Regions from separate parts of the Pandoraea fibrosis genome, predicted to be linked through region 2. Evidence: predicted binding sites of a transcription regulator. Region 2 holds the regulator's gene; the other holds the start of a gene.
The links. Region 2 encodes HrcA, which represses chaperone genes, less so after heat shock. Its sites were predicted from a motif close to TTAGCACTCNNNNNNNNNGAGTGCTAA; they were not measured.
Positions count from the first base shown of each region.

Region 1: a site for HrcA is predicted at 2,998-3,024, ahead of rpoH (RNA polymerase sigma factor RpoH). Genes of this name have one in related genera too.

Region 1 is NZ_CP047385.1:570,833-575,255, forward strand. Features, by position in the region: gene PI93_RS02520 (cytochrome ubiquinol oxidase subunit I) at 1-1,280, opposite strand, end outside; gene cydP (cytochrome oxidase putative small subunit CydP) at 1,270-1,584, opposite strand; gene rpoH (RNA polymerase sigma factor RpoH) at 2,024-2,962, opposite strand; gene PI93_RS02535 (nuclear transport factor 2 family protein) at 3,185-3,568, shown strand; gene ybiB (DNA-binding protein YbiB) at 3,782-4,423, opposite strand, start outside.
Region 2 is NZ_CP047385.1:1,853,672-1,858,094, reverse strand. Features, by position in the region: gene PI93_RS08335 (DUF6600 domain-containing protein) at 1-1,761, opposite strand, end outside; gene hrcA (heat-inducible transcriptional repressor HrcA) at 2,000-3,031, opposite strand; gene PI93_RS08325 (NAD kinase) at 3,149-4,057, shown strand; gene recN (DNA repair protein RecN) at 4,080-4,423, shown strand, end outside.

The DNA.
Region 1 (4,423 bases), 1.3 Mb from region 2:
AGGAACCAGGCCGAACGCGGCTTGAGCAGACGGCGGCGTGCGCACAGCCAGAAGGCCCACAGGAAGGTGAACAGGAACAGGAAGCCCAGTCCAACCATGATGCGGAACGACCAGAACACGGGCGCCACCGGCGGGATCGTGTCGTTGGCCGCCATGTGGATCTGCTCCGGCGTGGCGTCGACCACGTTCGCGGTGTACTTCTTGAGCAGCAGGCCGTAGCCGAGGTCGTCCTTGTACTTATCGAACTCGGTGCGCACGGCCGGTGACTTGTCGCCGCTGCGCAGCTTCTCGAGCGCCGCGAAGGCGATCATGCCACGCCGGATGTTCTCCTTATGCTCATCGCGCAGTTGTGTGAGGCCGATCACCGGGGTGTCGACCGAGCGCGTAGCGATGAGGCCCATGGCCCAGGGAATCTTCACCGCGAAGTCGGTGCGTTCTTCCTTCTGGTTCGGCAAGCCGAACAGCGTGAACGAGGCAGGCGGCTTGGCCGTTTCCCACTCCGCTTCAATGGCGGCGAGCTTGACCTTCTGCACTTCGCCGGTGGTGTAGCCCGATTCGTCACCCAGCACGATGACCGACAGCGTCGAGGCCAGACCAAAACCGGCCGCCACCGCGAACGAGCGCAGTGCGAACGGTACGTCGCGGCGTTTGAGCAGGTACCACGCCGAGATGCCGAGCACGAACATCGCGGCGGTGACATAACCGGCCGAGAGCGTGTGGACGAACTTCACCTGCGCCACCGGGTTAAAGATCACTTCCCAGATGCTGTTCAACTCCATGCGCATGGTCTCGTAGTTGAAGTGCGCCCCGACCGGATTGTTCATCCAGCCGTTGGCAACGAGAATCCACAGCGCCGAGAGGTTCGAGCCCAGCGCCACGGCAAACGTGGTCGCAAGGTGGCTAATGCGCGAGAGCTTGTTCCATCCGAAGAAGAACAGGCCGACGAACGTGGCTTCAAGGAAGAACGCCATCAGACCTTCGATGGCGAGTGGCACACCGAAGATGTCGCCGACGTAATGCGAGTAGTAAGCCCAGTTGGTGCCGAACTGGAATTCGAGCGTAAGACCCGTGGTCACGCCCATCGCGAAGTTGATCAGGAAGAGCTTGCCCCAGAACTGGGTCATGTCCTTGTAGATCTGCTTGCCGGTCATCACGTAGACCGACTCCATGATGACAAGCAGCCAGGACAGCCCGAGTGTGAGCGGGACGAACAGGAAGTGATACAGCGCCGTTATGGCGAACTGCAAGCGCGAGAGGTCAACGACTTCGCTACTGATCATGGCGGACACCTTGACTTGGGGTGGGGGACTGCGCTTCGACGGCTTGCGGCCCGATCAGGGCGCGAGCCACGACGTCCGGCGGCAACTGCATGTGCCTGGCCATCGGGGCGTCGAAGAACGCGTGCTTCAGAATGAACAGGAGTGCTACCTTGATCGCGAGAACGATCAGGATTTCGATCATGAAACGGGAAGGGCGGGTGCGCCAGCGCGTGATCAGCCAGGCGACGATGGCGGCGCTGCGCGACGCCGCGACGGGCGCGCTCGGCGCGGGAGGCTTCAGACTGCTAGGAGAGTGGGTGTCCATCCGTGACGGCTCCTGGCGTCGAAAGTCGTGGTGTTGGGAACAGCGTCGACTTCCGGCGCATTTTGCCTTATCGCTTGAAAATGTCAAACCGCGGAGCGCGGGGGCGGATGACACGCAAGTGACGCTGGTTCGAGGCGAATCCGCCATCACGAAAGATGGCCGACGAGAAGCGAGTTCGAGACAAGGTCGGGCGCGGCGAACGGCCCCCGGGCCGTCCTTCGCACGTAGCATGGCCACGTACGAGCCGATTCTATCGACCGGTCGCGCAGGCGACCTTGCGATGCATCAAGTCCGGCGCAAATGAGTCGTGAACTTTCGAAGTCCAATGAAAAAGCCCCGTGAATCTCACGGGGCTTCGGTGTCGGTGATGATCGACCGACGGTGATCCGGCAGGGTCTGTGGCAATTTGTCGCGTTGCCGCCCCCACCCGATCAAGGCATTACGCGTAGGCTTGCAACGCGCCTTTCATCTTCTTCATGGCGGCGACTTCGATCTGACGGATGCGCTCGGCAGACACACCGAACTCGTCGGCCAGTTCATGCAACGTGGCGCCACCGCTGCCGTCGTCGGCGACCGACAACCAGCGCGCTTCGATGATGCGGCGGCTGCGCGGGTCGAGGCGGCCAAGCGCGGTTTGCAGGCCGTCGCTTTGCAGATGGTCACGCTCGCGCGCGGCGATCACGGCGGTCGGCTCCTGATGCGAGTCGGCGAGGTACGCGATGGGGGCGAAGCTCGGGCTATCGCTATCGTCGCTGTGCCCTTCGAGGGCGATATCGCCACCCGACATGCGCGTTTCCATCTCGACGACGTCTTCGCGCTTCACATTCAGATCGCGGGCGACCTGGTCGATCTCTTCCGGCGTGAATGCCTGCAGGCCCTGCTTCTGGCTGCGCAGATTGAAGAACAGCTTGCGCTGAGCCTTGGTCGTGGCGACCTTGACCGTGCGCCAGTTGCGCAGCACGTATTCGTGAATCTCGGCCTTGATCCAATGCATGGCGTACGACACGAGTCGCACACCCTGAGTGGGATCGAAGCGCTTCACGGCCTTCATCAGGCCGATGTTGCCTTCCTGGATCAGGTCGGCGTGCGGCAGCCCATAGCCGAGGTAATTGCGCGCGATCGAGACCACCAGACGCAGGTGCGAGAGCACGAGCTGGCGGGCGGCATCGAGGTCGTCGCTTTCCCGCAGGCGTTTGGCGAGCGACTGCTCTTCCTCGGCGGTGAGCAGGGGAATGCGGTGGACAGCCTGAATATAGCTGTCGATATTGCCCAGACTGCCCGGCAGCATCAATGCCGACGGGGCGAGAGCAAGGGCACGAGAATTCGGCGCCGTGCCGGTGGCCGGCGTCGTCGGATGCAAAGTGGCGGCAGTACTCAAGTGGTGGACTCCTGGTTAGCCTCTGGGAAAGCATTTTAGCACTCTCTTCAGATGAGTGCTAAAGACGTTAGAACCCTTACCGGGCGGGAAGTTTCCGCCGTCTCGGGGTTTTCCAGCACCCCCCGAAAAACCGGAGAAGTCACTGGCGCAAACGTCGCATGGATGGTGTAAATTGCAACCCAAGTCGCGAGCGTTTGGGGTCGGCGAAGACGGGAGGTCAACATGGCGGGAAAGCACATTGACGTAGTGCGCGAGCGCGAATCCGCGCGTTTCGACGCAATGGTTGAGGGGGACGTCGAACAACTCGACGCGCTCCTGGCAGACGGCCTTCACTACGTTCATTCAAACGGCAAACGCGAAACCAAGCGCGAATTCCTCGACGCCCTGACCTCGGGCCGCCGTCGATATCTGGACATCGATATCCGGGCGCAAGAACTCCGACAGTTTGGCGACACCGTGGTCGTTACCGGCAAGCTCAAGATCGAACTGGAAACCGCGACCGGCTCGCTTGAGTCGCAAATGGCCTATACGGCGGTCCACGTGCTCGAGGCCGACGAATGGCACCTCATCTCATGGCAGGCGACCCGCATGGCGTCGGCCGAATGAATCGTCGGTCGTCTGCCGGCGGACCCGACGGCTATCTCGTCCGGTACTCACCGGACGTCCTCTCCGAACAGAAGATTTGATGTGTTTTGGGACAAATTGTTCCGGAAAATATTAAATTTATCGAATTCCGGTAGATTTTCGTACTTTACGAGCTAATCGAGTCGTTTTGCGGCCGAATATCGCTCGAATCGCCAATGGCGGCATCATTTCCGTTCACCGCGTGATGCCCAGCCCCAACGCCTGACGAATCACCTCGACCTGCCGGGCAATGGGTGCGGGCACGTCGACGTCGCCGGCCAGCACGGCTTCAATCCAACGGGCCGTGGCGGGGGCATCGGACGCGGGCAGTGTCGGCGGTATGCCCGTCGCGCCTTCCTCTGCGGATTGCCACAACCGATACACCCCATCCGAGAACCCGTCGATTGCGGTCTGGCGGCGGGCATCGGCGACCGGTTCGCCTTCCGTGCCGCGAGCCAGCAGCACACCGGGCGCCGGGCTGTTGGCGGCGTCGGCGAACATTTCGCCAAGCGTTTCCCGGTATTCGGGGTGCGTGTAGTTCACGAGCCGCAGTGCCGGCCCGGCAAACGGTTGCAACAGCTTCACTACCGTATGGCCCGAGTTGCGCACGCCCAGCGCGGCACGCATCTCCAGTAGCCGCTCCAGTGCGGGCGAGAGCGCGGCAATCGGCAGATAGGCGACGCGACGGGTTCGCAGTGCTGCCTCGGCCTCGGTGGCCGACTGGCAGGCGGCGTGGCCCAATGCTGCAAAGATCGCCTGTGTGCCGACGCGATTCGCGCCGCTGTGATGCTGGCCATGCACCAGCGTCGGAATGCCTTCGCGGGCGAGCAGCAACGC
Region 2 (4,423 bases):
GCGCCCCGGGGCTCCCGGCACGCCGGGTTGGCCGGGAACGCCCGGCGCGCCGTGCATCGACGGCACAGCGCCCGTCGGCGGCAGCCCACCGTGCCCCGGCATGGCGCGCTCGGCACCGGTCGCGCCGAGCGCAGGCTGGGCAGGTGTCGCGCCGTTCACACCGATCGGCGCGCCGACCGGCCCGTGCGTGCCCACGACCGTCACGCGCGGTTGCACGCGCCCCTGCGCGTTCGGCGCCCCGGGCCGCGTATTCTGGACTTGTTGGGCGTTCTGGCCGAAAACCAACGGCGCTCCGCCAGCGTTCGGCACCGGATGGAGGTTGCTGGTCAGTTCGCGCGACGGCATCACTCGGCCCGCCGGCGCACGCGTAGCCAGCACCTGCCGGTTGAACACCCCCGCCGGTGGCGTGCCCGCCGCAGGGCGGCTGTTGCCGTACACGCTTTGCTGCACCGGCGCCACGCCCGGCGTATTGCCGACGCGCCACGACTGCCCCGCACGCGGTGCGGCCAACGCCACCGGCGCACCCACCGGACGCCCTTGCACAAAGGACTGTGCGGGCATCGTCGACACGGCGCCGCGCACATTGCGGTTCACGTACACGTTGTTGATATTCGTGATGTTGTTCGTCTGGATCACCGTCGTCGACCGATTGATGTTGGTGACATACGACGAACTGGCGCGATACGCCGGACGATACGGATCGTGCGGGCCGAGCGCGAACCAGGCGAGGCCCACGCCGCCGGCGGCAAACGAGATGCCCCACTGGTTCCCGCCGCTGCTACCGCTCACCCAGCCGACCAACGCCGGCGCGTACACCGGACGCACGGCAACCGGCCCCGGCACCCAGCACCAGCGCGCGTCGACATACGCCCACCGGCCATAGTGATAAGGCGCGAAGCCCCACGGCGCGTCGTCGACCCACGTCCAGCCCCACGGATCGACCCAGGCCCAGTGACCCGTGCGGTACGGCGCCCACCCCGACGGCACGTTCGACGGCACCCACACGGCACCGTAGTTCGGGGTCTCCTGCCACGCACCGTAGTCGTCCAGACTTTCAAAACCGGTCATGTCGCGCGGCACATAGCGCGCGGAAACCGACGCGTCTTCGCGAGCGTCGCGCTGGCGTACCCACTGATCGAAGGTGTCGGCCACGAGCGGGCTGGTCGGTTGCTGCGTCAGATTCTGACCGACGAACGCCACCCGCTGTCCTTGTTGCAGCGGCACCGAGGCGCCCTGCCCGTACACGGTCGCCGCACCGCGCCAGACGCTCACCGTCGTGACCCCGTTCGGGTCGACATCGATCCGATATTCGCCCGCCTGTTGCGGCACGAAGGCCAGATTCGGGGTATCGATCTCGTAAGGCTGATTCGGATCGAAGCTGCGCAGACGCAGGCCGAGCGTGCCCTGCGTTACGTTCAGTTGCACATTCTGGTCGGTCACGGCCGACAGCGCGACACTCGTGGACGCCCCCATGCGCACCGCCGTACCGCCGACATGCATCTCGGCGCGGCCGTTGCGATCGACCCAGACTGCGTCGCCCGTGGTCAGCGGGCGGTTGCGGTCGGCGTAGCGCCAGTCGCTGGCGCCGGCCGGGGCATAGGTGACGGTGCCGTCGAATTCGCTCAGACGGGCCACCCGCCCCGGAGGATCGGCGCTCTGCGCCTGTGCCAGCGCGGGCAAGCCAGTCGCGCCCAACGCCCCGAGCGCAAGCCCGACGCCGAGATAACGGACCATCGTCCGCCAGGAAATCAGGGATTTCATAAACACTCCGGGCCCTTCGGGTTCACGCGCCAAGCGTTGCGTTGGACGCGCTACCTGATTGTTCTGTCCGAATCCTTTGACGAACGCGATGTTCGCAACGTCGCCATAAGTGACACTTCGAGCGTAAGCCTGCCGTGTGTGACAGCGTGTAAAGGAATGCTACGGGGTTGTAACGGGACATGGCGCAGGCGCGGGGAACCGAGGCCAAGCGGTTTCCTCGGCATCGCCCAGGCACCGGTCAATGCTGGCTGAGCGCGTTGGAAAGCAGCTTGGCCGTGATATCGACGATGGGAATCACGCGCTCGTAAGCCATGCGGGTCGGGCCGATCACGCCCAGCGTGCCGACAACTTCGCCATCGACTTCGTAGGGTGCGGTCACGACCGTCATCTCTTCGATCGGCACGAGACTCGATTCGCCGCCGATGAAGATCTGCACGCCCTGCGCGCGGCTCGAGACGTCGAGCAGTTGCAGCAGACCGGTCTTGGACTCGAAGACGTCGAACAGCCGGCGCAGCCGTTCCATGTTCGACGACAAATCTTCCACGCCCAGCAGGTTGCGCTCGCCCGAAATCAGCACGCTCTCACGCGTGGTGTCGGCCATGGCGTCGCTGCCCGCCTGCACGGCGGCCTGCATCAACGCGCTCATGTCGGAGCGCAGGGCGTCGAGCTCACCACGCAAGTAAGCACGCACGTCGTCGAAGCTCTGGCCGCCGAAATGCGCGTTCAGATAGTTCGCCGCTTCGACCAATTGGGCCGGGGAATAATCCTTTTCGGTCAGGATGATGCGGTTCTGCACGTCACCATCGGGCGTGACGATGATGAGCAGCACGCGTTTGTCCGACAGACGCAGGAATTCGATTTGCCGGAAGATCTGACTGCGGCGCGGGGTGAGCACCACGCCCGCGAATTGCGAGAGGTTCGAGAGCACCTGCGCCGCCGAAGCCACCAGTTGCTGCGGCCCGGCCGGTTGCAAGCGGGTCTGCACGTGAGACGCGAGAAGGTGCGCGGCCTCTTTTTCAAGGGGACGCACCGACAGCATGGTGTCGACGAACAGACGGTAGGCACGCGGCGTGGGCACACGACCGGCGGACGTATGCGGACTGGAGACGAAGCCGAGCGCCTCGAGATCCGCCATGACGTTGCGGATCGTCGCCGAGGACAGGTCGAGCCCCGAGTAACGGGAAAGCGTGCGCGAACCGACCGGCTGGCCATCAGCGATGTACCGTTCGATCAGGGTTTTGAGGAGAGCTTGCGCACGTTGATCTAGCATGGCAAAAATTGTAACGCGAAATGTGCATACGCGGCGTGCGGTGAACCCCAAGGCGAGAACCGCACCACGCGGTGCATGCCGATGGTTGCTGTCATCGACTTATGGTGTAATGGCGGCATGAAAACAGGGAGCCCTTTCAAGACCGTAGCGCTCGTCGGGAAATACCATGCCGACGGCGTTGCCGAACCGTTGCTCACGCTGGCGGCATGTATTGCCCAGCGCGGGCATCACGTTGTCTTCGAGCGCGACACCGCGCATAACATTGGCACTGCCGCCGATCCGTACCGCACCCTCGACATCCAGGAAATTGCCACGCAGGTCGATGTGGCCGTGGTCGTTGGCGGCGACGGCACGATGCTTGGCGTCGGCCGTCAGCTTGCGGCGTCGAAGGTGCCGCTGATCGGCGTGAACCACGGACGCGTCGGTTTCATCACCGATATTCCGCTCGACGAGATGCGCCAGGTCGTGCCGGCCATGCTCGAAGGTCATTTCGAAGGCGAGCAGCGCACACTGCTGGCCGCGCGCATCGAGCGCGACGGGCAGACGCTCTTCGAGACGCTCGCGTTCAACGATGTGGTCGTGAACCGCTCGGGCATCTCCGGCATGGTCGAGCTGCGCGTCGATGTCGACGGCCGCTTCATGTACAAGCAACGCTCGGACGGCCTGATCGTCGCCACCCCGACCGGCTCGACGGCCTATGCACTCTCGGCCACCGGCCCGATCCTGCATCCCCGTCTGGGGGGCGTGGTTCTGGTGCCGATCGCACCGCACGCGCTCTCGAATCGCCCGATTGTGCTGCCGGACTCGAGCGACATCGTCATCACGATTACCGGCGGGCGTGAAGTTGGCGCCAACTTCGACATGCAGTCCTTTGCCGAACTGCGTCAGGGCGACCGGATTCTGGTGAGCCGCTCCGAGCATCAGGTGACGTTCCTGCATCCGGTGGGCTACAACTACTACGCGACGTTGCGCCGCAAACTGCACTGGAACGAGCATATCTCCGACGAAGATACGCCCCAGAACTGATCCACGCCTCCCCCGATATCCGATGCTACGCAGTCTCTCGATTCGCGATTTCGTGATCGTCGATCGTCTCGACCTGGAATTCTCCGCCGGTTTCACCGTATTTTCGGGGGAAACCGGCGCGGGCAAATCGATCCTGATCGACGCGCTGGCGCTGGCAATGGGCGAGCGCGGCGACATCAGCATGGTGCGCAACGGCCAGACACGTGCCGACATCACCGCTGAGTTCGCTGCCGACGCCGAAGCCCGCCCCGACCTCGAAGCCTGGTTGCAGGCGCAGGCGCTCACGCTGGAAGAGCACGGCGGCGTATTGCTGCGCCGCGTCCTCGACTCGGGCGGCCGCTCGCGCGCCTTCATCAACGGCACGCC